3 regions of the Priestia sp. RMT2NF4 genome follow, and region 2 is predicted to be linked to each of the others. Evidence: riboswitches for the same ligand, from Rfam matches in the RefSeq annotation. Region 2 holds a riboswitch; each other region holds the start of a gene.
The links. Region 2 has a riboswitch for thiamine pyrophosphate ahead of ACMX9J_RS23870 (thiamine phosphate synthase). Riboswitches for the same ligand answer to the same signal wherever they lie in the genome.

Region 1: another riboswitch for thiamine pyrophosphate. It lies ahead of tenA (thiaminase II); the one in region 2 lies ahead of ACMX9J_RS23870 (thiamine phosphate synthase).
Region 3: another riboswitch for thiamine pyrophosphate. It lies ahead of ACMX9J_RS15010 (acetylornithine deacetylase); the one in region 2 lies ahead of ACMX9J_RS23870 (thiamine phosphate synthase).

What each region holds. Positions count from the first base shown of each region.
Region 1 covers NZ_JBLQZO010000001.1:316,620-324,537, reverse strand. Annotated here, with positions in the region: gene ACMX9J_RS01600 (LacI family DNA-binding transcriptional regulator) at 1-894, opposite strand, end outside; gene ACMX9J_RS01595 (cell wall hydrolase) at 1,145-1,720, shown strand; gene ACMX9J_RS01590 (sodium-dependent transporter) at 1,750-3,084, opposite strand; gene ACMX9J_RS01585 (hypothetical protein) at 3,261-3,443, opposite strand; gene ACMX9J_RS01580 (TspO/MBR family protein) at 3,745-4,491, opposite strand; TPP riboswitch at 4,718-4,816, shown strand; gene tenA (thiaminase II) at 4,912-5,601, shown strand; gene ACMX9J_RS01570 (aldehyde dehydrogenase) at 5,629-7,029, opposite strand; gene ACMX9J_RS01565 (ArsR/SmtB family transcription factor) at 7,043-7,345, opposite strand; gene ACMX9J_RS01560 (SDR family NAD(P)-dependent oxidoreductase) at 7,358-7,918, opposite strand, start outside.
Region 2 covers NZ_JBLQZO010000008.1:71,809-79,726, forward strand. Annotated here, with positions in the region: gene ACMX9J_RS23835 (nucleoside hydrolase) at 1-134, shown strand, start outside; gene ACMX9J_RS23840 (amino acid ABC transporter ATP-binding protein) at 169-903, opposite strand; gene ACMX9J_RS23845 (amino acid ABC transporter permease) at 934-1,638, opposite strand; gene ACMX9J_RS23850 (amino acid ABC transporter substrate-binding protein) at 1,622-2,443, opposite strand; gene ACMX9J_RS23855 (fluoride efflux transporter FluC) at 2,785-3,183, shown strand; gene crcB (fluoride efflux transporter CrcB) at 3,184-3,570, shown strand; gene ACMX9J_RS23865 (hypothetical protein) at 3,622-3,837, shown strand; TPP riboswitch at 3,996-4,097, shown strand; gene ACMX9J_RS23870 (thiamine phosphate synthase) at 4,219-4,842, shown strand; gene thiO (glycine oxidase ThiO) at 4,826-5,953, shown strand; gene thiS (sulfur carrier protein ThiS) at 5,950-6,153, shown strand; gene ACMX9J_RS23885 (thiazole synthase) at 6,159-6,926, shown strand; gene ACMX9J_RS23890 (thiazole biosynthesis adenylyltransferase ThiF) at 6,923-7,918, shown strand, end outside.
Region 3 covers NZ_JBLQZO010000003.1:291,303-299,220, reverse strand. Annotated here, with positions in the region: gene ACMX9J_RS15020 (ABC transporter ATP-binding protein) at 1-632, opposite strand, end outside; gene tenA (thiaminase II) at 625-1,296, opposite strand; gene ACMX9J_RS15010 (acetylornithine deacetylase) at 1,302-2,579, opposite strand; TPP riboswitch at 2,694-2,796, opposite strand; gene ACMX9J_RS15005 (MFS transporter) at 2,976-4,274, opposite strand; gene ACMX9J_RS15000 (dihydrodipicolinate synthase family protein) at 4,385-5,284, opposite strand; gene ACMX9J_RS14995 (LacI family DNA-binding transcriptional regulator) at 5,433-6,293, opposite strand; partial or broken gene ACMX9J_RS14990 (LacI family DNA-binding transcriptional regulator) at 6,306-6,428, opposite strand; gene ACMX9J_RS14985 (MupG family TIM beta-alpha barrel fold protein) at 6,574-7,584, opposite strand; gene ACMX9J_RS14980 (PTS transporter subunit EIIC) at 7,581-7,918, opposite strand, start outside.

The DNA.
Region 1 (7,918 bases), on a different contig from region 2:
AATGGTTGTTAGACTTGGAGATGCATAGCTGCTAAACGTAATGTCGTCAAACCCTACGATTGAATAGTCTTGCGGAATTCTTTTCCCCTTTTCTTGCAGTGCTTTCATAATCCCAAGCGCCAGCGTATCAGAGGATGCAAAAACCGCCCGAATATCCTTATGCTCTTGCAGCAGCTTGCTCCCTAAATTGTAACCGTTATCAAAGGAACTTTCGTTCACTTCAAAAACAAACGTCTTTGATGGTGTAATGCCCGCTTCTTTTAATGCTTTCTCGTAGCCTATATACCTCTTTTTATCCACTGGACTATTGACGAGGTGATGAGCAACAAAGGCGATTTCTTTATGCCCCAAACTCACTAAATGTGTTGTAGCGAGATATCCTCCATACTCATCGTCTACAGAAATATGATGATAATCACGTTCGTACCTTTCGTATGTATCAACTAGCACAATCGGATTCGATAACGCTTTCATTTTCTCATACAATCGATGCGGGAAGGCTCCTAAAAACAGAAGACCATCAATATTTCTCGTTCGAATCCATTTTAGGCAATCAGCTGGGCTACTCACTCCAGATATGACTAGATCATAACCATGCTTACGGATTACATATTCAATTCCACTAATCATTTCACTGTAATAATGGTTATCTTTAAATATAGTAGAAAGTGAATCATCTGTAAGCGGGAACATCACGCCAATCATATTTGACTTTTGTTTCGAAAGACTAACGGCGGTTAAATTTGGTTCGTAGTTTAATTCTTTTACCGCTGTTAAAATTCGCTCTTTTGTTTCATCGGATACTTTGTTAATTCCGTTTAAGACGTAAGATACTGAAGCTGCAGACACCCCTGCATGCTTTGCTACATCACGAATCGTTATCTTTTCTCCCATAAAATCTCTCCAGTTAAACGGTTAACTATTTACTCGTTCATTATAATTCACTCCTTTATTGTCAGTCAACGTATTTTTCAAATTATCTGTTAACTATTATAATATCTTCCTAGATTGGTATGTTTTAAGCAGTGACAAGATGTATTGACACCTGTTAATCTTTGAAACGTACATATAAAGTTCGGTGCACAGCACGCACCGATCCGTGATAAAAGGGGCGTTCAAAAGGATTTCAGGAGGTACTTACTTTATGTTTAAGAAACTAGCAATTATTGGAGCACTAGCAGTTCCTATGTTCGGCATGAGTCACGGGGCAAATGCCGCTGAAACAACCCATCGCGTAAAAGCCGGAGAGACTCTTTACAAGATTGGCGCTGAATACGGCGTTACGGTTAAACAGTTAAAAGAAGCGAATCACAAATCTACCGACTCTATTAATGCAAATGAAACATTAACAATCCCTAACTCTATTAGCGAAAGCGATAAAGAATTGTTAGCTCGCCTTGTACAAGCTGAAGCAAAAGGTGAACCTTACGCTGGCAAAGTGGCTGTAGCAACAGTCGTTTTAAACCGCGTGGATAGCGATTCTTTCCCAAACTCTATTCATGATGTCATCTATCAAGGTACACAGTTTACACCTGTACAAAACGGTGAAATTAATAAAGCAGCGGATGCTGAAGCAAAAAAAGCTGTAAATGAAGCACTAGCGTTTAGAGGTCAAGGAAAAGGTTCGTTATTCTTCTTTAACCCAGATAAAACAAGCGACCAATGGCTTCGTCAAAAACAGGTTACGATTACAATCGGAAATCACGTTTTTGCAAAATAAACAAAAAAGCACTCAGATGAGTGCTTTTTTTAATATGCAACAAGTAAGCTTAACAGAACAGCTATAATAATAATAGGTAATACGTATTTAACTAGAAAGAACCATGCGTTGAATAATTTAGCGCCTTTTGTACTTCCTGAAATAAACTCTTCATACACGGCTTCTTTTTTCATTTTAAATGTCACAAAAATCGCAATGGCTAAACTTCCAAGAGGCAGCATTAAATTGCTCACAAAAAAGTCAGCTACGTCAAATATACTTCTGCCAAAAAGTGAGACATGTTTTAGTACACCAAACGAAAGCGCTGATGGGATACCTACTACAAACACAAGAAGCCCTGATAAAGAAGCGTAGCGAGTTCGTTTTGTCTGATCGTCTTTAGTTAAAGCAGCTACGATAATTTCCAGCAGTGAAAAAGCAGACGTAAGCGTAGCAAATAGAAATAAAATTAAAAACAGTGCTAAAAAGACGGTGCCAAACGGCATTTTCTCAAATACTGTTGGCAAGACCACAAACAAAAGTCCAGGTCCTTCGGTTGGCTTTAATCCGAATGAAAAAACAGCTGGAAAAATAGCCAAGCCTGCAAGCAGCGAAACAAACAAGTTCAAAATAGCAATGGTGCCAGCTGAACGCGTCAAGCTTACTTTTTTCCCTAAATAAGAGCTATATGTCACCATGCAGGATAATCCTACGCAAAGCGAGAAAAACGACTGACCGAGCGCATAGAGAACAGATGACCCTGTAATGGCTGAAAAATCCGGTTTTAAAAAGAACTTTACTCCGTCCATAGCTCCGTCTAATGTTAAAGAGCGAACCACAATGATAATAAAACAGATAAATAACAGCGGCATCATGTATTTATTAGCACGCTCTATGCCTTTTTGTACGCCTTTTGAAATAACAAACACTGTAATTAATAAAAACAGCGCCTGTGCACCTAATACCACATAAGGTTGGCTAATGACGGCATTGAACAACGGACCGTACTCTTTTCCGCTTAGCATACCGGTTACGCTCATAATCGTATATAAAATCACCCAGCCGCCAACGACGCTGTAAAAGGAAAGCAAAACGACACAGCTGAGTACTCCCAGCCTGCCAATCCATACCCAAGCGGACTTTGGAGCAATTGCTTTATAAGCACTAATCGCTTCTTTTCCCGTATGTCTTCCAATGATAAATTCTGCCAACAGAAGCGGCAATCCAATAAAAATTGTAAATAAAATAAACAACGCAAAAAATGCTCCACCGCCACTGGTTCCGGTTACGTATGGAAATTTCCATATCGCTCCTAGACCAATTGCTGCCCCAGCAGATGCTAAAATAAAACCGAGGCGTGAAGACCACTGATTTCCTTTACTCATATAATGTTACTCTCTCCTCTTCTAAACTCAAAACTCACCTGATTAGTACTGTACCATAAATGCAGAAGAAAATCATTCCCGTTTTACTTTTTTCTATAAAACGATATCTATATAGAATAGAAAAAATGAAGAAGCAGCTGCCTCTTCATTTTGAGTTTGATGTTTCTATTCAAAAATTATTCTCTGTACGATGATTCGTCTCCACGGTAGGCTTCTTGATTTGATATTTCTTCAATATGCATATGCCCTTCTCTCTCTAAACGAAGAACCGTACGCTCTGCATCTTCATAACTCTCGCACGTCACTTGTTTATATTCCATATCGTCTTTATCTGTGTAAGCCACTAAATATGTTTCCATTTTAACTCCTCCTATATAAACTATATGTAACGTATGTTGCCTTTTTCGTTTATTTCTAAACATATAGGCTCCAAACATAAAGCCTAGCATACTATAATAGCGGAACTTCAATTTAAAAAGTTGAATTTTTCATTATGCACCGATGCAACATGGAGGTTACGCTTATGACATTTATTTTATCATTCGTACCAATTGTTGTTCCTTTTGGTATTTTAATTAGCTTAATTGCTTTTACAGCTGCTTTTTTACAATCAAAAGAGCATCATAAAAAGCTCTAGCTTACAAAAGCTAGAGCTTCTTTTTAAAAACGTCTATAGCGTTTAATCAGTCCCACAATAATAGCAATTGCTAATAAAACAATCGAGATGATAACAGTAATGACAATTGGCTGATTTCCACTTTGTTTCACCGCAATGGCAATATAAGCCCAAATAAAAACAAGCGGATAAACAGCGTCTCGGTTTTTTAATGTAAACATAATGCCCAGCGCAGCCCCTACCAGCAGCATAATAATCGTCCATGCTAATTCATTTAGGCCAAGCAAGTGCTGTATTCCATTTGCTTGAAATACGACAAATACATTAACAATAGTCGCAACAGAAATCCATCCAAGATAAAGCGAAATCGGCAGACGCATAAACCATGTCGTCATCCGAGAATGCTGAATAATGGAATATACAATCATTAATGTGCCTAAAATAAAGAGCATAACTAAAAGGGATAACTTATAGTAATCGTTTTGGAAAATAAAGATCCACGCACTATTTAACAAACAGTTTAGAAAAAACCAAATGCCGATACGTGCATATATTTCCTTTTGATCTTCTCTTGCAAAAAATTGGCGTATAACCCAAATGGTTAATAACAAATAAATAACGCCCCAGATAGCAAAGGCATAACCGGCTGGTGTAAACAACGTAGGAACTTGCGCAGAAGCCTCTGCCGTTGTTTTGCCTCCTATTGGAATCGCATTTGCTAAATAATTCACAAGAAGTGTAATAGCCAAGCCTACTGTATTTAATACAGCATACAAACGAAATTTTGCCATTTTGTTCTCTCCTTTCTTCTATTTATATGGGAATGTTTCGGAGACGAAAACGGCTCTTCCCTTCATTAATACCTCTTCTTCCCTAAAAATATGCATTTTTAAACAAAAATGATTAAAAATAGCTTCAAGAAGCTACCTCTTTAAGAGATAAAAACCGTTAGGGAACAATTTTCCATAACGCTTTCTATTTTTCAGAATATATGGTAAGTTAAACATAGACTAATAGGAAGTCCACTAGGGGTGCCGACCGGCTGAGACAAGTTTTCTTGATCCCTTTGAACCTGATCTGGCTCATACCAGCGTAGGAAAGTGGCAATGTTCAGTTTTGTACTGTCCTTTGCCACTCCGTTTATAAACGGAGTGTTTTTTATTTCCTTTATGTGCTTGTTTGTGACTTCCTCATATTAAAGGAGGATTTTGATGTCATTTTCATCTCAATTAAGACAAGAAGCAAACTATATTTACGAAGCCATTTTTAACCACCCTTTTATTAAAGGAATTGCTGAAGGAGACGTGCCAAAAGAGGCGCTTATTCACTACGTTTCTCAAGACTACGAATACTTAACAGCATTTGTCCGCATTTACGGCGCTGCTTTAACAAAATGCCGCACGCGTACCGAAATGGAAGCCTTTAATGCCGGCATTTCTACGGTATTACATAGTGAAGTACACCCTCATAATAATTTTTGTGACGTAGCAGGCGTACGCTATGAAGACCTCCACACTGAGGCTCTTTCACCAACGGCCAGCCACTACATTAACCATATGACAAGCGTTGCGCATACAGGCAGCTTAGCGGAAATCATTGCCGTGCTTCTTCCATGTCCGTGGACGTACGTTGAAATTGGCCAGCGCATTACGGAACAAGTAAATCCATCTCCTTCTCATCCTTTTTATGAATGGATTCAGTTTTATAATAATGAAGAAATGAATGGCACAACACAATGGTTTTGTAACAAGCTTGATGAACTCGCCGAACAAGCGACTGAAGAAGAACGTAATCGTATGAAAGATCACTTTATCAAAAGCTGTGAGCTGGAGTATTTATTTTGGGAAATGGCGTATACACAAGAAAAATGGCCGCTTTCTCAGCTTTCACTTTCAAAATAACGAAAAAGCCTCCTATCAGGAGGCTTTTTATTTCAATAATTTTTTAATCATTTTCAAGTTTTGTTTCTCTGAAGGATAGCGGAATGACAAATCAAACTTGGTTGTTTGAGACAGCATGCTTTTAAAATGAGAAAATGTCTGAAAGCTGTCTTTTCCATGATATTGGCCCGTACCGCTTTCTCCAACTCCGCCAAAGGGTAAATATGGCGTAGCGATATGCATAAGCGTATCATTTATACAGCCTCCTCCAAATGAAAGACGCTCCGTTATGACATTTTGTACATTTGCACTTTCCGTAAACAAGTAAAGAGCTAACGGCTTAGCTTTTTCTTGAACTTTATGAATAACTTCGTCTAGCGTTTCGTATTCAATCATAGGAAGAATAGGCCCAAAAATTTCTTCTTGCATAACGTCTGATGTCCAGCTTACTTCACTTAACACCGTAGGTTCTATTGTGAGCGTACTTTTATTATACCCGCCTCCAACTATAGCGTTTCCGTCTTTTAAAAACTCAACTAGCCGAATAAAATGGCGCTCACTGACAATACGGCCGTAGCGCTCACTTTCAAGCGGATTACTACCGTAAAATTGATAAATCGCTTCGCGAAGTTTCTCCACTAGCTTCGCTTTTACCTTTTTATGCACGAGCAAATAATCGGGAGCAACGCACGTTTGGCCTGCATTCATTCCTTTGCCAAACATAATTCGCTTCGCTGCAAGATCTAGGTTTGCATCTTCATGTACAATGCACGGACTTTTTCCTCCTAGCTCCAGCGTGACGGGAATAAGCTGCTTCCCTGCTTCTTGCATAATAATTTTCCCTACATTTACACTTCCCGTAAAGAAAATATAATCGAGGGGCTGTTTTAAAAGCAGGCTCGTCGTGTCTACAGCGCCTTCAATCACGGTCACAAATGCGGGATCAAAAGCCTCAGCTAGTAATTCTTGTATAACCCGAGATACGCTAGGCGTTAATTCAGAAGGCTTTATAATCGCCGTGTTTCCAGCGGCAATCGCTCCTACTAAAGGAGACAGCGCTAATTGAAACGGATAGTTCCACGGAGCAATAATTAACGCGACTCCATACGGTTCAGGAACAATTTTCCCTTTAGAGCCCACGTGTGTTAAAGCGGTTTTTACTTTTTTAGGCTTCATCCATTTTGCTAAATGCTTAAGCGTAAACCGAATTTCCTCTAGTAAAATCCCAATTTCCGACGTGTACGCCTCTACTTCAGATTTATTCAAGTCTTGTTTTAAAGCATCCATAATTCTCTGCTCGTTTTGTTTGACTGCGTCTCTGAGCTTATTCAGCGCTTGAATGCGGCTGCTGATGCTCTTTGTCTTTTGTGCATAGAAATACTGCTTTTGTGTAGAGACAATATGTTCAATGACCGTTTCATCTGTGATATAGAATTGCTCGTGGTTCATCTCTTTCATCTCCCTATAAACATTCAGCTTCAACTGTAGCAAGCAAGCTTTTTAATAGCTCAACTGCCTCGTTTAAAGCCAATGAATAATATCTCTGCGTTCCTTTTTGCTCAATTTGCACAAGCTTTTGATCACGTAAAATTTTTAAATGATGAGAAATTGCCGGTCGTGATAAAGTAGACTCGTTTGCAATTTCATTAACGGTTAAAGGCTCTTTTTCCGCGAGCAGCAAAATAATATCTTGTCTTGCTGAATCACTTAGAGCCTGAAAAATAGGAATGCTGGCACGAAATAACTCCACTGCTTTTTCACTCATAAATATTCTCCTTTATTTAATTTCTTGTGTTCTGCGGACAACGGATGAAAGCCACTTTCTTGGTACAAAGCGCGGGATGAAGGTGGCGAGACGAAACTGTACTCCTGGTACGATAACCGTCTGCCCTTTCATAAATTTTTTATAGCCCGCTTTAGCAACTGCTTCTACATCCATTGCACCGCTTTGAAAAAGCTTGGAATTGCTCAGCTGAGCCCGGTCGCTAAAACCCGTTTTAGTTGGACCCGGGCATAGAGCACTTACCGTTACATTGGTACCTCTTAATTCATTTTCAAGGGCCTCTGTGAAAGATAATACGTACGCTTTCGTTGCGTAATACACTGTCATAAGCGGACCCGGCATAAATGCAGCAACGGACGCAATGTTTAAAATTTTCCCGTGATTTCTTTTGACCATATCGGGTAAAAATAATTTTGTTAAATGAGTTAATGCTCGGATATTTAAGTCAATCATGTTTAACTCTTCATCTAAAGCTGTTTCAATAAATTTACCGTATAGTCCAAAACCTGCATTGTTCACTAAATAATCAACGTGCATTTCTTTATTTTTAAGTTC
Region 2 (7,918 bases):
ATACGGAAACACCAAGACAAGGAAGAACAGAAATTTCTGAAGAGGGGCGACCTGTAGACGTCGTGTATGACGTCACAGCTGAAGCATTCTTTACGTACATTACAGAGTTAATGAAAAAAGCAGTAGCCAAATAAAGAAAAAGGTTGCACGTGAAAATGTGCAACCTTTTTAATGAATCATATTCAAGAATTGACGTGTTCGCTCTTGTTGAGGATTTGAAAATATTTGATCCGGTGTACCTCTTTCCATAATGACACCTTGATCCATAAAAATAACTTCATCTGCTACTTCGCGGGCAAAGCGCATTTCATGAGTTACCACAACCATCGTCATTCCTTCTTTCGCCAGGTCTTTCATGGCCTGAAGAACGTCTCCTACAAGCTCAGGGTCAAGAGCTGAAGTAGGCTCATCAAATAGCATAACTTTTGGGTCCATCGCCATTGCTCGAGCGATGCCAACACGCTGTTGTTGTCCGCCTGATAGTTGGAAAGGATAAAAGTCAAGCTTATCTCCTAAACCAACTCGTGTTAATAATTCTTTCCCTCTTTTTTCTGCTTCTTGAGTAGAAATGCCTTTTACAATTACAGGACCTTCCATAACATTTTCAAGCGCAGTTTTATGAGGAAACAAGTTATAGTTTTGAAAGACCATACCTGTTAGGCTTCGAAATGAAGTAATGTCTTTTTTACGAACAGGTTTGGTAAAATTCATGCTTTTTTTATCAAGTTCAATTGTACCGTCTGTTGGGATTTCTAACAGATTTAAGCAACGTAAAAAAGTAGTTTTACCCGATCCAGAAGGGCCGATTAATACAATTACTTTGCCCTGTTCAACTTCCAAATCAATCCCTTTTAATACTTGCAAATCACCGAATGATTTATGCAAATTTTTGATATTAATCATATAAAAAACTCCTTTAGCTACTTGAAACGGTTATTTAGACACGTAACGATCTAGTCTTATTTCAATACGTCCTTGGATAATGGATAAGATTGTACACATAACCCAGTACAAGAGCGCTGCTTCACTATAAAGAAGTAAAAACTCATAGTTAGTTGAAGCAATTTCTTGAGCTTGACGGAACATTTCAGAAACAAGAATAAGCGATGCAAGTGACGTGTCTTTAATAAGACTAATAAAAGAGTTAGATAATGGCGGAATCGATACACGTGCTGCTTGCGGTAAGATAATCCGTCTTAACGCTTGGGAATAGGTCATACCGAGTGAGTAGCCAGCTTCCCACTGTCCTTTAGGAATAGATTGAATCGCTGCTCGGATAATTTCAGATGCATACGCACCTACACTTAATGAAAATCCAATAACAGCAGAGATGAATGGGTCAATTGTTATATCTAAGTTAGGTAATCCGTAGAAAATGATAAATAATTGCACAAGCAAAGGTGTTCCACGAATAATTGACACATATACACGTGCAATTATGTTTAATATCTTACTTGAAGACAAGCGAGCAAGTGCTGTTAAAACAGCTAACACAATGCCTATGGCAAAGCTTATTAATGTTAGTGGAATAGAATATTGAATAGCTCCCTTTAGCATTGGTAAGAGAGATGATTGAGCGATTGAAATCAATTGATTCAATCGCTCTCCATCAGGAAAAATATTATTTAGGAGAAACATCTTCGCCAAACCATTTCTTAGAAATTTTTGCGTATGTTCCGTCTTTTTTCATATCTTTCAATGCTTTGTTTACTTCATCCACTAACTTACCGCTGTCTTTTCTAAACATAAAGCCGCTTGCAGCACCATCGGATTTTTCATCCGCGATTTTGATAGGTGCGTTAGGGTGCTTTTTCTTATAGTCAAGGAACGATAATTTATCGTTGATTGTAGCATCAACACGGTTTGCGCTCATTAGTTCTACTGCTTGAGCAAAACCTTCAGCACTCGTAATGTTTGCACCATAAGATTGAGCCATGTCTTTGTAGTTACTTGTTAATGACTGTGCTGATTTTTTTCCTTTTAAATCTTTAAATGATTTGATATCTTTTTCGTCTTTACGAACAATTAATACGGCGCCTGACTGGATGTATGGGTCAGAGAAATCGTATTTCTTTTGACGATCTTCACGAATACCCACTTCATTAGCAATCATGTCAAAGCGTTTAGCATCTAATCCGGCAAACATGCCATCCCACTGTGTTTCTTTGAACTCAGCTTTTACGCCAAGACGTTTAGCTACTTCTTGAGCCAATTCTACATCAAACCCAGTTAGCTTTTGTTTGTCATCATGAAAAGTGAACGGAGGGTATGTACCTTCAGTTCCAATTGTTAATACGCCATCTTTTTTCACTTTATTATATAAATCCTCTTGTGAAGATTTATTGTCTCCATTGTTTGCTTCATTTTTTGAGCTAGAACCGCATGCGGCAAGCACAACTGTGAAAGCTAATAGTAGCGACAAAAGTGCAGCAAATTTCTTCATTTTCTAAACCCCCTAGTATTCTGATAGGAAATGATACTCTGTGATACTAAACAAGAACACAGCAAAAGTCAACAAAAAAAACTTATACGATTAATGTGACTTAAAATAAGGGAAATATACCTTCTATACACGGTTTGTCATAAGGATACAGAAAGATTTTAAAATTTGGATTAAGTGGATTTTTAAGGGATATTTGAGGAGTAAAAAGGAAGTTTCATGCGACGATTTTCTCTTTCATTTTTTCATGACTTTTGGTGCAATAAACATATAGTTAAATGTTAAGGTAGAAATAAATTCCTTATGGTACACTTAAAGAAGAATTTATGAAACGGAGCGATATGATGAAAGCCATAAACTTAATCTCAATTGCCTTTGGTGCTATCGCTGGTACATATGCGCGTTATTTGCTAAATCTTTCCTTATTATATACGGGCTATCCAATAGGAACGGTAATTGAAAACCTATTAGGAAGCTTCATACTAGGCCTATTAACAGGATTTTTTGCGTGGAAAAAGCCAAAAGAATGGATAAAGCTTGGACTAGGAGTTGGCGTGTGCGGCGGTTTTACAACGTATTCAACCTTTGCAGGAGACGTCATTTCTCTCACTCAGCACCATTTATTTTGGGGAGCCATTTATGTCATTGTCTCTTTAGTAGGTGGAATCCTTCTTGCTTTAGCAGGCTATCTATGCGGTGAAGCGGCAGGGAAAAATTTAGTGAAAGTACATGAGGTGAAGTAAATGAGCATAGTGAGCTTGGCACTTGGCGGGGCAGTTGGAGGAATATGCCGTTATCTTTTGGGTTTAAAAGTTACAAAAACAGTTTCAAACCCTCCTTTTCCAGTCTCAATGCTGTTTGTAAACTTGCTCGGTGCGTTTGGGCTTGGTCTTTTTTACGGTAGTTATTATGGAAAGGTTCCGAGTCATGCTTATGATGATTCAATATTTTTAATGATTGGCATTGGGTTTTTTGGTGCCTTTACCACTTTTTCAACGTTTAGTGTGGAAACCGTACAGTTAATTCGGGAAAAATCTTATCGGAAAATGTTGGCGTACGTGGGGATTTCAGCATTTGGAACAGTTGGTTTATTTACAGTCGGTTTACTGGCAGGAACGTTTTTATTATAAGTAAAGAGAACGTTTCTAGTAGGGAAAAACAAAAAGACGGAGAAGTAGAGAATGGATAGAAAAGCAGAAGTTTGGAAATACATTTTGTTGATTGTAGCTGTTGCAGGTCAGATCATTGGTTTTTTATTTTTATTTATAAATGTTGTGGCGGCCTTTATTTTTTACGGTTTTTATATTCTAACTTTTATTATGTTACTCCTGCTGTTTATATGGGATCGGAAAAAGGAAAAAGACAAAGAAGAATTTGACGACTATACCGATTACTAACTATATAAAAAGCAGAATGATTCGGTGCGCCGGGCCTCTTAGTAAAGAAGCTTAAAAGATACATCTATAAAAGGAAGAGAGCCGTAAGAGCATAAAGAGATATTGTATTTACATCTAGTTGTGTTATAATTTTAAGTGCAAAAACAAAATCAATAAATAGCAATCACTAGGGGAGCTTTTTGAAGCTGAGACGGATGTATTTCGGACCCTTTGAACCTGATCTGGTTTGGACCAGCGTAGGGAAGTGGCGATCATGTTTACATAACGATGCATGCTAACCACTCTACGTTGTAGAGTGGTTTTTTGTATGTAATAAAGCCCTCTGCACAAGATGAAGTGATTGAAATTTCTCTTTATTCTGAATGGAAAGGTTTCGATCATGTGGATATTCCTAAATTTCATGTCATTACAACAGATAAGCAGCCAATCGAAGAGCTTCAAAAAATTTTAACGGCTATCGCGCCTTTTGCGGGCGCCATTCACATTAGAGAAAAAAAGAAAACGGCAAAGCAGATTCAATGTTTACTAGAAAGCCTACCATTTTGTCGCTCTAAAATTATTGTGAATGACCGAGTTGATGTAGCGCATGCTTTAAAAGCAAAAGGTGTACAGCTTGCCTATCATAGTTTAGACGTTTCGTTTGTTATAGACGCATTTCCTTCTCTTATTGTTGGAAAGTCAGTTCACTCTGTGGAAGAGGCTTTAGAAGCTGAAAAAGATGGTGCTCACTACATTTTATACGGACATATTTATTCAACACATTCAAAAAAAGAATTAAAAAGTCGAGGGATAGCGGCACTAAAAGAAGTAGTAGACGCTGTGCAGATACCGGTTATTGCCATTGGAGGAATTACACCTGTAAATGCCAAAGAGGTACTTCAAACAGGAGCACACGGTATAGCCGTGATGTCTGGTGTCATGCTTGCGCAAGATCCCCTGAAAGCGATTAAACAATATTCTCATATATGGACATCTGGAGGTGGAGAAAATGAAGCAGCATTATGATGTACTGTTAATCGGAGGAGGTATAATCAGCTCTTCTATCGCTTATCATTTGTCAAAACAAGGAGCGTCAGTAGCTATTCTTGAACGCAATCAAGTTGGTTGTGAAGCTTCAAGTGCAGCCGCTGGTATTTTAGGTGCTCAAGCTGAAATTGATGAAGAAGGTCCTCTTTTAGACCTTGCTATTAAGAGCAGAAGCATGTTTCCTGAACTGGTGAAGGAACTAAAAGAAAAAACGGCTATCGACGTAGAGCTCATTCAAAAAGGCTTATTAAAAGTCGCTGTAACAGAAGAAGATGCACACGTATTAAAGAAAAAAGCCGCTCAGCACCACCGGTGGGACAAAGATGTAAGATGGATCGATGTAAAAGAAGCGCGTTTGTTAGAACCCGGGCTCTCTCCAGACATATACGGAGCCATTACAATACCGGGAGACGGCCAGCTAGCTCCGGCTAAGTTAACACAAGCTCTTGCTCATGGAGCCTTGTATCACGGAGCAGATGTATTCGAATACTGTGACGTTCACTCTCTTATTATGGAAAATGAAACAGTAAAAGGGGTACAGACGTCCAAAGGCTCTTTTTATGGAGAAAAAGTAGTGATTGCAGCAGGCTCATGGGCTAAACGCTTTATTTCTTCTGAACATTTAGGCGAGGTGTTTCCTGTAAAAGGAGAGTGTATTGCTCTGCAAAGTCATAAGCCCCTGCTTTCTAAAACGATTTTTTTAGATGAAGGTTTTTACTTAGTCCCTAAGACTGGTGGAAGAATCGTAATCGGGGCAACTAAGCTGCAGCATGATTTTACTAAGACCGTTTCTGCACAAGGTATTCAATTTTTGCTGAATAAAGCTTCTGCGCTTCTGCCGGCCATTAAAGAAGCCACATTTGAAAAAGCATGGGCTGGTCTTCGTCCACAAACAAATGATGGCTGGCCTTATTTAGGAGAGCACCCTGAAATAGCGAATCTGCACATGGCTTTTGGCCACTACCGAAACGGTATTTTATTAAGCGCTGCAACTGGAAAAATTATGGCTGATGCTTTGTTAGGGAAAAAGCCAAATCATTCATTCTTTACATCATTTCAGCTAACGAGAGCAATGGAGGGAGTTCATTGAATCTAATTATTAACGGTAAGACCGTCACTGTCGGAGATGAAATTGAAACGGTCGAGCACTTGCTGCAGGCTCAGAGTCTGCATGAGCGAGTTGTAATTGTTGAATTAAACAAGAATATTTTGCAAAAAGAAGAACATAGCGATGCATGCTTAAAAGATGGAGATACATTAGAAGTTGTTTCATTTGTTGGAGGAGGATGAAGAGTATGTTAAAAATTGGACAATATACATTTAATTCACGTTTATTATTAGGAACAGGGAAATTTCCGGACTTTACGACTCAGCGTCAAGCGGTAGAAGAGTCGGAAACAGAAATTTTAACATTTGCTGTTAGACGAATGGATATTTTTGATCAAAATCAGCCTAATTTATTAGAAGCACTTGATGTGAAGCGTTTCACTCTTTTGCCTAACACTGCTGGAGCAAAAAATGCAGAAGAGGCCGTACGTATTGCTAAATTAGCAAAGGCTTCTGGACTTTGTGACATGGTGAAAGTAGAAGTAATTGGATGTGATAAGACGCTGCTTCCTGATCCAGTTGAAACATTAAAAGCTAGTGAAGAACTGTTAAAAGAGGGCTTTACCGTTTTACCTTACACATCAGATGATGTTTTACTTGCGCGTCGTTTAGAGGAGTTAGGCGTACATGCCATTATGCCAGGAGCGTCGCCTATCGGTTCAGGTCAAGGTATTATTAATCCGTTGAACATGCGTTTTATCATTGAACAATCAACCGTTCCAGTAATTGTAGATGCAGGTATTGGAACGGCTTCAGACGCAGCTCAAGCTATGGAGCTAGGAGCAGATGGTGTGTTATTAAATACAGCTGTTTCAGGAGCAAAAGATCCTGTGAAAATGGCTCGTGCTATGAAGCTAGCGATTGAGGCAGGAAGAGCAGCATTTGAAGCAGGACGTATTGAAAAGAAACAATATGCAACGGCAAGCAGTCCAACAGAAGGGATGAGTATCGGTTGATTAATCGTTATTCCCGCCAAGAATTGTTTCAACCTATTGGAAAAGGCGGACAGCAGCAAATTCAAGAAAAGCATGTTCTGATTGTAGGAGCAGGTGCTCTTGGAACAGGGAACGCCGAGGCCCTTGCACGAGCGGGAGTAAAGAAAATAACGCTCATTGACCGCGATTATGTAGAGTGGAGCAACCTTCAGCGTCAGCAATTGTATAGTGAAAAAGATGCTGATAAAAGAATCCCAAAAGCAGTTGCCGCTAAAAAAAGGCTTCACGATATTAATCATGATGTAAAAGTAGAAGCCCACGTAGCGGACGGTACCCCTCAAGTTTTAGAACAGCTTGTTGAGGGGGTAGATGTTATGATTGATGCAACCGATAATTTTGACACACGCCTTGTAATGAATGATTTATCACAAAAATATGATATTCCTTGGATTTACGGAGCATGTGTAGGAAGTTACGGAATTAGTTATACTATCATACCAAGTGAAACACCGTGTTTATCCTGTTTGCTTGAATCTGTACCGCTTGGAGGGTTAACATGTGATACAGTGGGGATTATTAGTCCTGCTGTACAAATGGTAGTCGCTCATCAAGTAACAGAGGTGTTAAAAATATTAGTTGGAGACTGGAATGCGCTCAGGAGGGAACTTGTTTCGTTTGACGTATGGAAAAATGAGTATACGAGCATCAATGTGAACGTATTTCGCAAATCTGCTTGCCGCTCATGCGGCAGTGAACAAACGTATCCCTTTTTACAATATGAAAATCAAACGAAAACAGCTGTGCTATGCGGAAGAAACACGGTACAAATCCGTCCGGGCAAATCAGCCAAGCAGCCACTGCAGTCTTTAGGTGAACGATTAAAAGAAAAAGGATATAAAATTGAACAAAATCCGTATCTGCTTTCTTTTTATGTAGATGATTACCGTTTAGTGATGTTTCAAGACGGGCGCGTCTTTGTCCATGGAACAAACGATATAGTAGAAGCAAAGTCA
Region 3 (7,918 bases), on a different contig from region 2:
TTGTCTGAAAAGATAAAAATGCGATCTGATAAAAAAAGCGCTTCATTGACGTCATGAGTGATAAATAAGATGCTATGCTTACGCTTTTGCCATTGGTCAAGCAGCCATTCCTGCATCGATAAACGTGTGATTGCATCAAGTGCACTAAAAGGCTCATCTAAAAGCAGCACGTTAGAACCGCTTAATACCGTCCGAAGAAAAGAAACGCGCTGCTTCATCCCTCCGGATAAATCACTTGGAAAACGGTTTTCATACCCTTTTAGGCCAAACTCTTCAAGCAGCTGAGACACTTGCTTATGAGCACTTGCTTTTGATACATTGTGAAGCTCAAGAGGCAGTGCTGCATTGTCTAGAATCGTACGCCACGGAAGCAGCAAATCTTGCTGCGGCATATAGCCTACTTTTCCTAGTCGCTTTTCATAAGACTTTCCGTTAATCACGATATCGCCTTCACTCTGCTGTTCAAGACCTGTAATGAGACGAAACAACGTACTTTTCCCAGAGCCGCTCGCTCCAACGATACTGACAAACTCGCCTTCTTTCACGTCTAAGTTTAATGATTTTAAAATCGCTTGATCACCGTTCTTGTACGTAAAACTGACGTTTTGAAAAGATAACACAGACCTATTCATGAATTGGCCACATCGCTTCGTTATAAGCCATATCCCAGAACATATACTCAAAACGCGTCGTATTCAAGAAAATTTCTTCAAGCTTTTCTAATTCCACTTCTGATTTATCTTCAGTAAGTGAGTCAAATAAATTGATACACCATGTCGCCAGTTCTCCAAATTCTTCTGAGCTGTACATTTCAATCCACTCACGGTAAAACTCATTGTTAGCTCCAGGCTTTTCACTAAGTTCTTTTCCTATTTCCCAGTAGCTCCACATACAAGGCAAAAGAGCGGCTACTAATTCAGCTAATGTTCCACTTTGACCAACGTGCAGCATATAGTGCGTGTATGCAAGCGTTGTAGGAGATGGCTGCGCTTTTTCTAATTCTTTTTCGCTGATTTCAAATTTCTTGGCATACTCACGGTGCAGACTCATTTCTTCGTTTAATGTAGAATCTAAAAGGGCTGCAAATTTCCCCATCGTTTGAAGATCGGTAGCTTTCATGGCTCCAATCGCAAATAATTTGGCATAATCAATTAGGTAAAGGTAATCTTGAATCATGTAGAAGCGAAACTTCTCCTTTTCAAGCGTTCCATCTCCCATCCCCTGTACGAAGGGATGATTATGATTTTGACGCCAAATAGGCTGCAGCTTTTCGTATAATCGTTCACTAAATTTCATGATGATCACTCCTTATGCGTATGCAGCCACGTATAAATGAACTGCACTATCACTTTTGTATATTGAACAAGCTGATTAATATCTAATTGTTCGTTCACAGCATGTGCATTTGCTAAATTTCCCGGACCGTAAATAGCGGCGGGAATTCCCGCATCAGCTAGCCATCCCCCGTCTGTTACGCTAGTTGACACATCAATTGGAGGCTTTTTCCCTTCCATTTGTTCATGAGTATTTGCAAGCAGCTGCACTCCTGCATGATTTTCATCAATTTCTAATGACGGAAAGATTTCTCCTCTGTCTTCAATCATTGATGTGCCTCCCCATTCAAAGGTTGGCAGATTATCTTTTAACCATGGATCTGCTTTTGCAATAGCTATAATATATTTTTCCACTTCTTTTGATACTTGGTCGTACGATTCATTAGGATAATAGTGAACGGTGATCCACAGCCTGCATTCATCTGCAATAAAAGCAGCATGTCTTCCGCCTTCGATTACTGCTGGATTAATCGTATTTGTCCCTGGCAAAAATCCTGGATAGCTCTTTGTAACAGCCCAGTGACGCTCCAATTCTTGTAGCCCTCCGATCACTTTTGCCATCTTTTCAATAGCGCTTGCGGCTAACAGCCCTCCTCCAGCATGAATCATACTTCGGCGTGTACCGTCATGATAGGTTTTACTGCTTTTTATCGTAATCCATCCCGTGATCACTCCGCCTTGACCTTGAATATGTAAATCACTTGTATCGACTACAAGCGCAAAATCAGCTGTATACCCTTTCTGACAGCATTGCAGCGTACCTGCCTCTCCTACTTCTTCTCCTACAACGGATTCAAAAATCAAGTCTCCTGGCAGCTCGATTCCTGCTTCTGTTAAAAGCTGCACAGCAAATAATGCTCCCGCCAAACCGCCTTTCATATCAGCAACTCCGCGTCCAATTATCATATTGTCTTTCACAACAGCTTCAAACGGATTGGTTTCCCAATTTTCATTTTCTTGTACCTCAGCAACATCCATATGGCCGTTAATAATCAAGCTTTGATAGTCAGCCGATTTTTGTCCTTTTAACGTTCCCACTACGATAGGGTCGTTAGAATATAAGTCCCACATATCAATGGAAAAACCGCAGTTTTTAAGAAAATCCGCTACGTACAGCTGCGCTTCATGAGAATTTCGTGCAGGAGGCGCTGGCGTTTTATACGAAACAAGCGTTGTTAATAACTGGATTAACTCTCCTTTGCGCTCCTCTACCTGTTTGACAAGCAAATCAATTGTTTCTTTCATGTATGACACCTTCCTTTACGCATAAAAAAACACTTCTTTCGCAGGAAAGAAGTGTTTTTGTTTATGTACACAAAATTATTATAACGAGTTCGTAAGGAAATCCCATACAAAACATCCATTACAATACCTCTTTCCTACGCTAGTATTACCTAGTTCAGGTTATAAGGGTTAAGACTTATCGTCTCTCTCAGCTTCGAAAGCACCCCTAGTGGTGTTGTATCTCTATGAAATTAATCTATTATCATATGTTTACCTGTAATAGTTTTATCATAGTAAAGCGTTTTATTCAATAGAAAGGTTCATGATATGGTAATGAAAATAGTTTCCTTTTTAGTAGTAAAAGAAAAAGCACACACCTTTTTCATGCAGTGTGTGCTCTTTGTTTTTGTGACATTACTAGTTAGCTATTGGCTTCTTTAAAAATACGCCATAACTAATAGCACCAATTAAAAGCAGTCCTGCTCCTAACAGGAAAACCGCCGTAAAAGTTCCCGTTGCATCTAATATAAACCCTGTTACGATAGGAGCCATTGCCGCTCCTAGAAATCCACCGAAGTTCTGAATAGCGCCGAGTGAAGCAACTTGTTCCTTTGGTGCAATATCCGCCGCTAGAGTCCAAATGACGCCTGATGGCAGCTGTGACGCGAAGTAGCCAATCGACAATAAGACAATACTTAAGGCTGCATTATCAATAAAAGGAACGGGTGCTACCGATGCTGCGGCTAAGATTGCCCCGCCTACAATTGGTATTTTTCTTGCCGTTACTGCATTAATTCCTTTTCGAATAAATCTATCTGAAATTACACCACCAAGCAACACTCCTATGATTCCTGCTAGAAACGGAATAGCAGCAATCCAGCCCGTTTGTTTTAGGCTAAAACCGCGCTCTGTTTCTAAGTAGCTAGGAAGCCAAGTTAAATAAACCCATATCGTAAACATAATTCCGAAATTCCCGATAATCATAAACCATGTGCTTTTATATTTAAACAGCTGTGACCATTTTGCTTGTGAGGTATGACTGATTTTTATTTCTTCTTTAGGGACAGCTTTCACTTTATTGGCAACATAATCCGGATCTCGGTATATCTTTAGCCAAACAAACATCACAATAAAGCCTGCTGCTCCTATAACAACAAACATTCCTCTCCAACTCATTGTTAAAAGCAGTACCGTTAGAAGTGGCGGAGCAATCGCATTAGCAATTTGAGACCCTGTATTAATAATCGAAGTAGGAAGGCCGCGCTCTTCTTTTTTAAACCATCTTTCCGTCACTTTAATTCCTGAAGTAAAAAAAGGAGACTCCGATACACCAAGAAGCATTCTCATGGCATAAAGAGCAGAATACGTGTTAGTAAATGCACTTGCTACCGTTGCCACAGACCATAGGCCTGATGCCCATGCAAACATTTTTTTCGGCCCGTATTTGTCAACCAGCCAGCCTGCTGGTAGATTTGCTAAGGCATATGGCCAGAGAAAAGCTGAAAGCAAAAGACCCATTTGTGTAGAAGACAGCCCAAACTCTTTGGCAATCGTGGTATTAGCGATGCTTAAATTAGAGCGGTCTAAATAGTTAACAACTGCTCCAATTAGCAATACAATAATAAGCCACCAGCGTATATTCGTCTTTTTTACATCTTGCTTTACAGGACCTAAATCTTTGTTAACGCTTTCATTTAATTTAGATGTAACCGCCATAGAATATCCCTCCATAACCTTAATCGTTATAGTGAATGAGCTGTTTGCTTATTATCAAACAGCCCTGTTCACTAGAAATGCATGAGTTTATTCAGAACATGAACCAATTATTAAACACTGCTCTTTGGACGAATGCTATTTAGTTTATCATCTAATTCTTTGACTTCTTCTTCTGTTAAATCTATTTGAGGAGATCTCATGCCACCAACATCAATGCCTCTCAATTTTAATGCTTCTTTAAAATAAGACATGTTGCTTCCGTTTAAAAGAGCTTCACAATATTGAATAGCAACTTTTTGCATCTTTCTCGCTTTTTCTAAATCATTCGCTTTAAAGGCATTATAAGTCTCTACAAAAGGCTCGGGATAAACGCCCGATACACCGGAGACAACTCCTTCACATCCCATAGACAGAGCTGCTAAAAATAAACGATCGGTTCCGGGAAGAACAGAAAAGTTTCCATCGTTAATATTTAAATAATCATTTACGCGTAAATAGTCAGGGTAGCTATATTTAATACCAATTACATTCTTGCATGAATCTGCCACTTTTTGAGCTACCTCTGCCGTTAAATCATTGCTTGAACACTGAGGAATATTATATAAATATACGGGAAAATCATTCGGGACACTGTTTGCTACTTTTATAAAATACGTTTCTAGTTCGTTATCGTTTGCTCCAAAGAACATAGGCGTAACTACTCCGATACCGTCGGCGCCAATTTCATAGGCATGTTTTGCAAGCTCAATTGTATCTTCTTCATTCATAGCTCCTACATGTATGAATACGGTTACACGATTAGCCGCTTGTTTCACTACTGTTTCTGCAACTTGCTTTCTTTCTTTGACAGATAGACGAAGCATCTCGCCCGTTGTACCAAGCGGATACAAGCAGTGCACTCCTTTTGAAATTAAAAACTCTGTTAAATTTACTACTTTCTCTAAATCTACTTCACCCGTTTTAGTAAACGGTGTAACCATTGCTGTTGTAACTCCGTATAAATGTTTCATTTCCTTCTCCCCTTTGTTAGTAGTGAATTACTCTATATTTAGTAAAACGTTTTAGTACAACGTTTTACTAATAAAAAATAAAAAGCTTGCTCTTATATTTTTGTAAATCGGTCTCTTTTTAAAGAGACCTCATGAATGGCATTGCTTTTTATTTGATTCTCGTTGTATTACGATGAATAATTTCCAAATCAAATATCTGTTGGTCCACATCCCCATATGGATCAGAAATTGTTTTAACTAAAAGCTCTCCTGCACAATAGGCCATTTTTTCTACCGGCAAATTGACAGTCGAAAGTTTTGGGTTAGTAAATTTAGAGAACTCTTGGTTATCAAATCCCATCACTTCACAATCAGCTGGCACAGAGATGCCGTAGTCATTAAGAGCAGAAAGAGCTCCTAATGCAACATGATCACTCAAACAAATCACAGCGGTTGGAACTTTTCCTTGTTCAATAAGCTGTTTGATGCTGTCATACCCACCTTGTTCTGTATATGAACAGTAATGGTGACAATACGTAACATCAGTCTGTTCAATTCTATCTGTTACGCCTTTTACTCCTGCTTCTAAAGCCTGTGAAGACACGTCTGGAACTAAAATACTGATATGTTGATGATTATTACGAATAAAATGATCTGCTACCGCTTGGCCCGCTTCATAATTTTTGGATTGTATAACAGAGTATATAGATGATACACGATTAAATAAAACAATCGGAACACCAGGTTTAGATCGGTGAATATAAGCCTCATCAGCTGCCGTTGTATTCGCAATAATCGCTCCGTTAAAATATGAAGATGTTTGAAGACCTTTTACAGAGGAAATACCTTCTTCATTTTGAAACGTTTCGACTAATAATTTAATAGTAGGGCCGCTTTTTAATGAAGCTATGTAGTTTTGAATACCTGTAAGAATGCGTCCCACTAACGATACGCGCGTATCAATTGGCCAAATAAGAGCAATTGTTAGCTGCGCTGATTTGTCTTGTCCCCGCAAGTTACGCGCAGACATATTGGGGATATAGCCTAATTTTTTTGAAGCTGCAATTACACGCAGTTTAGTAGCTTCAGAAATTCTGCTTGCTCCCGGTTTGTTGTTTAAAATGAGGGAGGCAGTCGTAATTGAAACATCTGCTGCTTTTGCAATATCTTTAATTGTAACCAGATGACCATCTCCATTTTTAGTTTAACGTTTTACTAAACTCAGTATAACGCTTTCATTTTAGTTTGACAATTCTTTTTTCTTCCGCTTAAATAAAAAAATGGATTCGATGATGAATCCATTTTTCCTTTTAGACATTGATAAGCTTAAGCTTTTGTCCCGGTCTCACTAATGAAAGCAGCTCGTGATCTTCTTCTATTACATACCCAATCACATTCACATTAGCATTTGCAGACAAATTCCTTTTAGCTATTTGAACCTCTCCTCTGTAACGTCCGTAGCCATCATTGTCCATTGTAATTGCTCCGATTCTGCGTTCTACTGTATGAAATGGCAGCACTGGTTCTACAGATCGTGTATCAACCAAACGCAGAATGTCTCTTGATACATCCGGACGCACGCTGTACGTTCCCTGTATATGAGGTGAACGAATGCGTAGCGGAATAATGCGGTTTTCTTGATATTGAACTAAACGTTTTAATAGATTTGAACTGGCGTATGGATCTCCAATATAAACCTCCGTTACTCCGCATCCGTATAAATCTACTGCAGAGGTAAAAGGACATTTATTACGGTCTTTTTCTCTAGTAGGAAGTCCTTGATAAATAGGTCCTCTCTTTTCGCTTTCTCCAGGAATATAAGCACAAACTGGAATACGAAGTTCATTAAATAAATCTGTTTGCTGTTGAAAAAACGTTTCTTCAAGCCCTGTTTCAGGCCGCGGATAAAAATTATGCCAAGCAAGCAGCTGATGATGATGAAGGCCTGCAGATAATAGCGCTTCTATTTCTAGTTTTGACACTGTACTTGCATTAAGGGCAATATAAAACTCATCCGCAAGTAAAATCGTTTCTTCTACGCTAAAGCCATCGTCTAGTCTAATACCTGATACGCCAAGTGAAGATAGAGTCATAAGGCTTTCGATACCTAAATGAACCGGTGTATGCTTAGATACATCTGCATACACGCTTATTCCACAATCTCTAGCCACATGAAGCAATTCTTTTGCCCGTTCAGCCAAATCTCCTTTTTCCTCTGGAATGTGAAGTGAAGTGAATGCGCGTGTAACGCCGCATTCACTCGCTTCTACTAATCTTTGTTTGGCATCTCTATCGTTCAAATAAAACGAAATGCCAATCATTCAAACTCCCTCGCCATTTCATCGTTAAATCCAAAGAAATAGGTACAAATAAAGCCTGCTGCGTAAGCAATAACTAATCCAAGTAAATAAAGAAGAATTTGATGCGCATGAACTAAAAACGTAAGCGGCAAACCCGATACTCCCACTGCTACAGTTGCAATATGGAAGTGCGCCTGAAACGCTCCACCGATTCCAGCTCCAAGACAAGCGGTTAAAAATGGACGCCCTAAAGGAAGTGTGACTCCAAAAATAAGCGGCTCTCCGATTCCCAGCAGCCCTGAAGGAAGTGCGCCTCCAATTGCTCGCTTTAAGCGTTTTTTCTTTGTTTTGATAT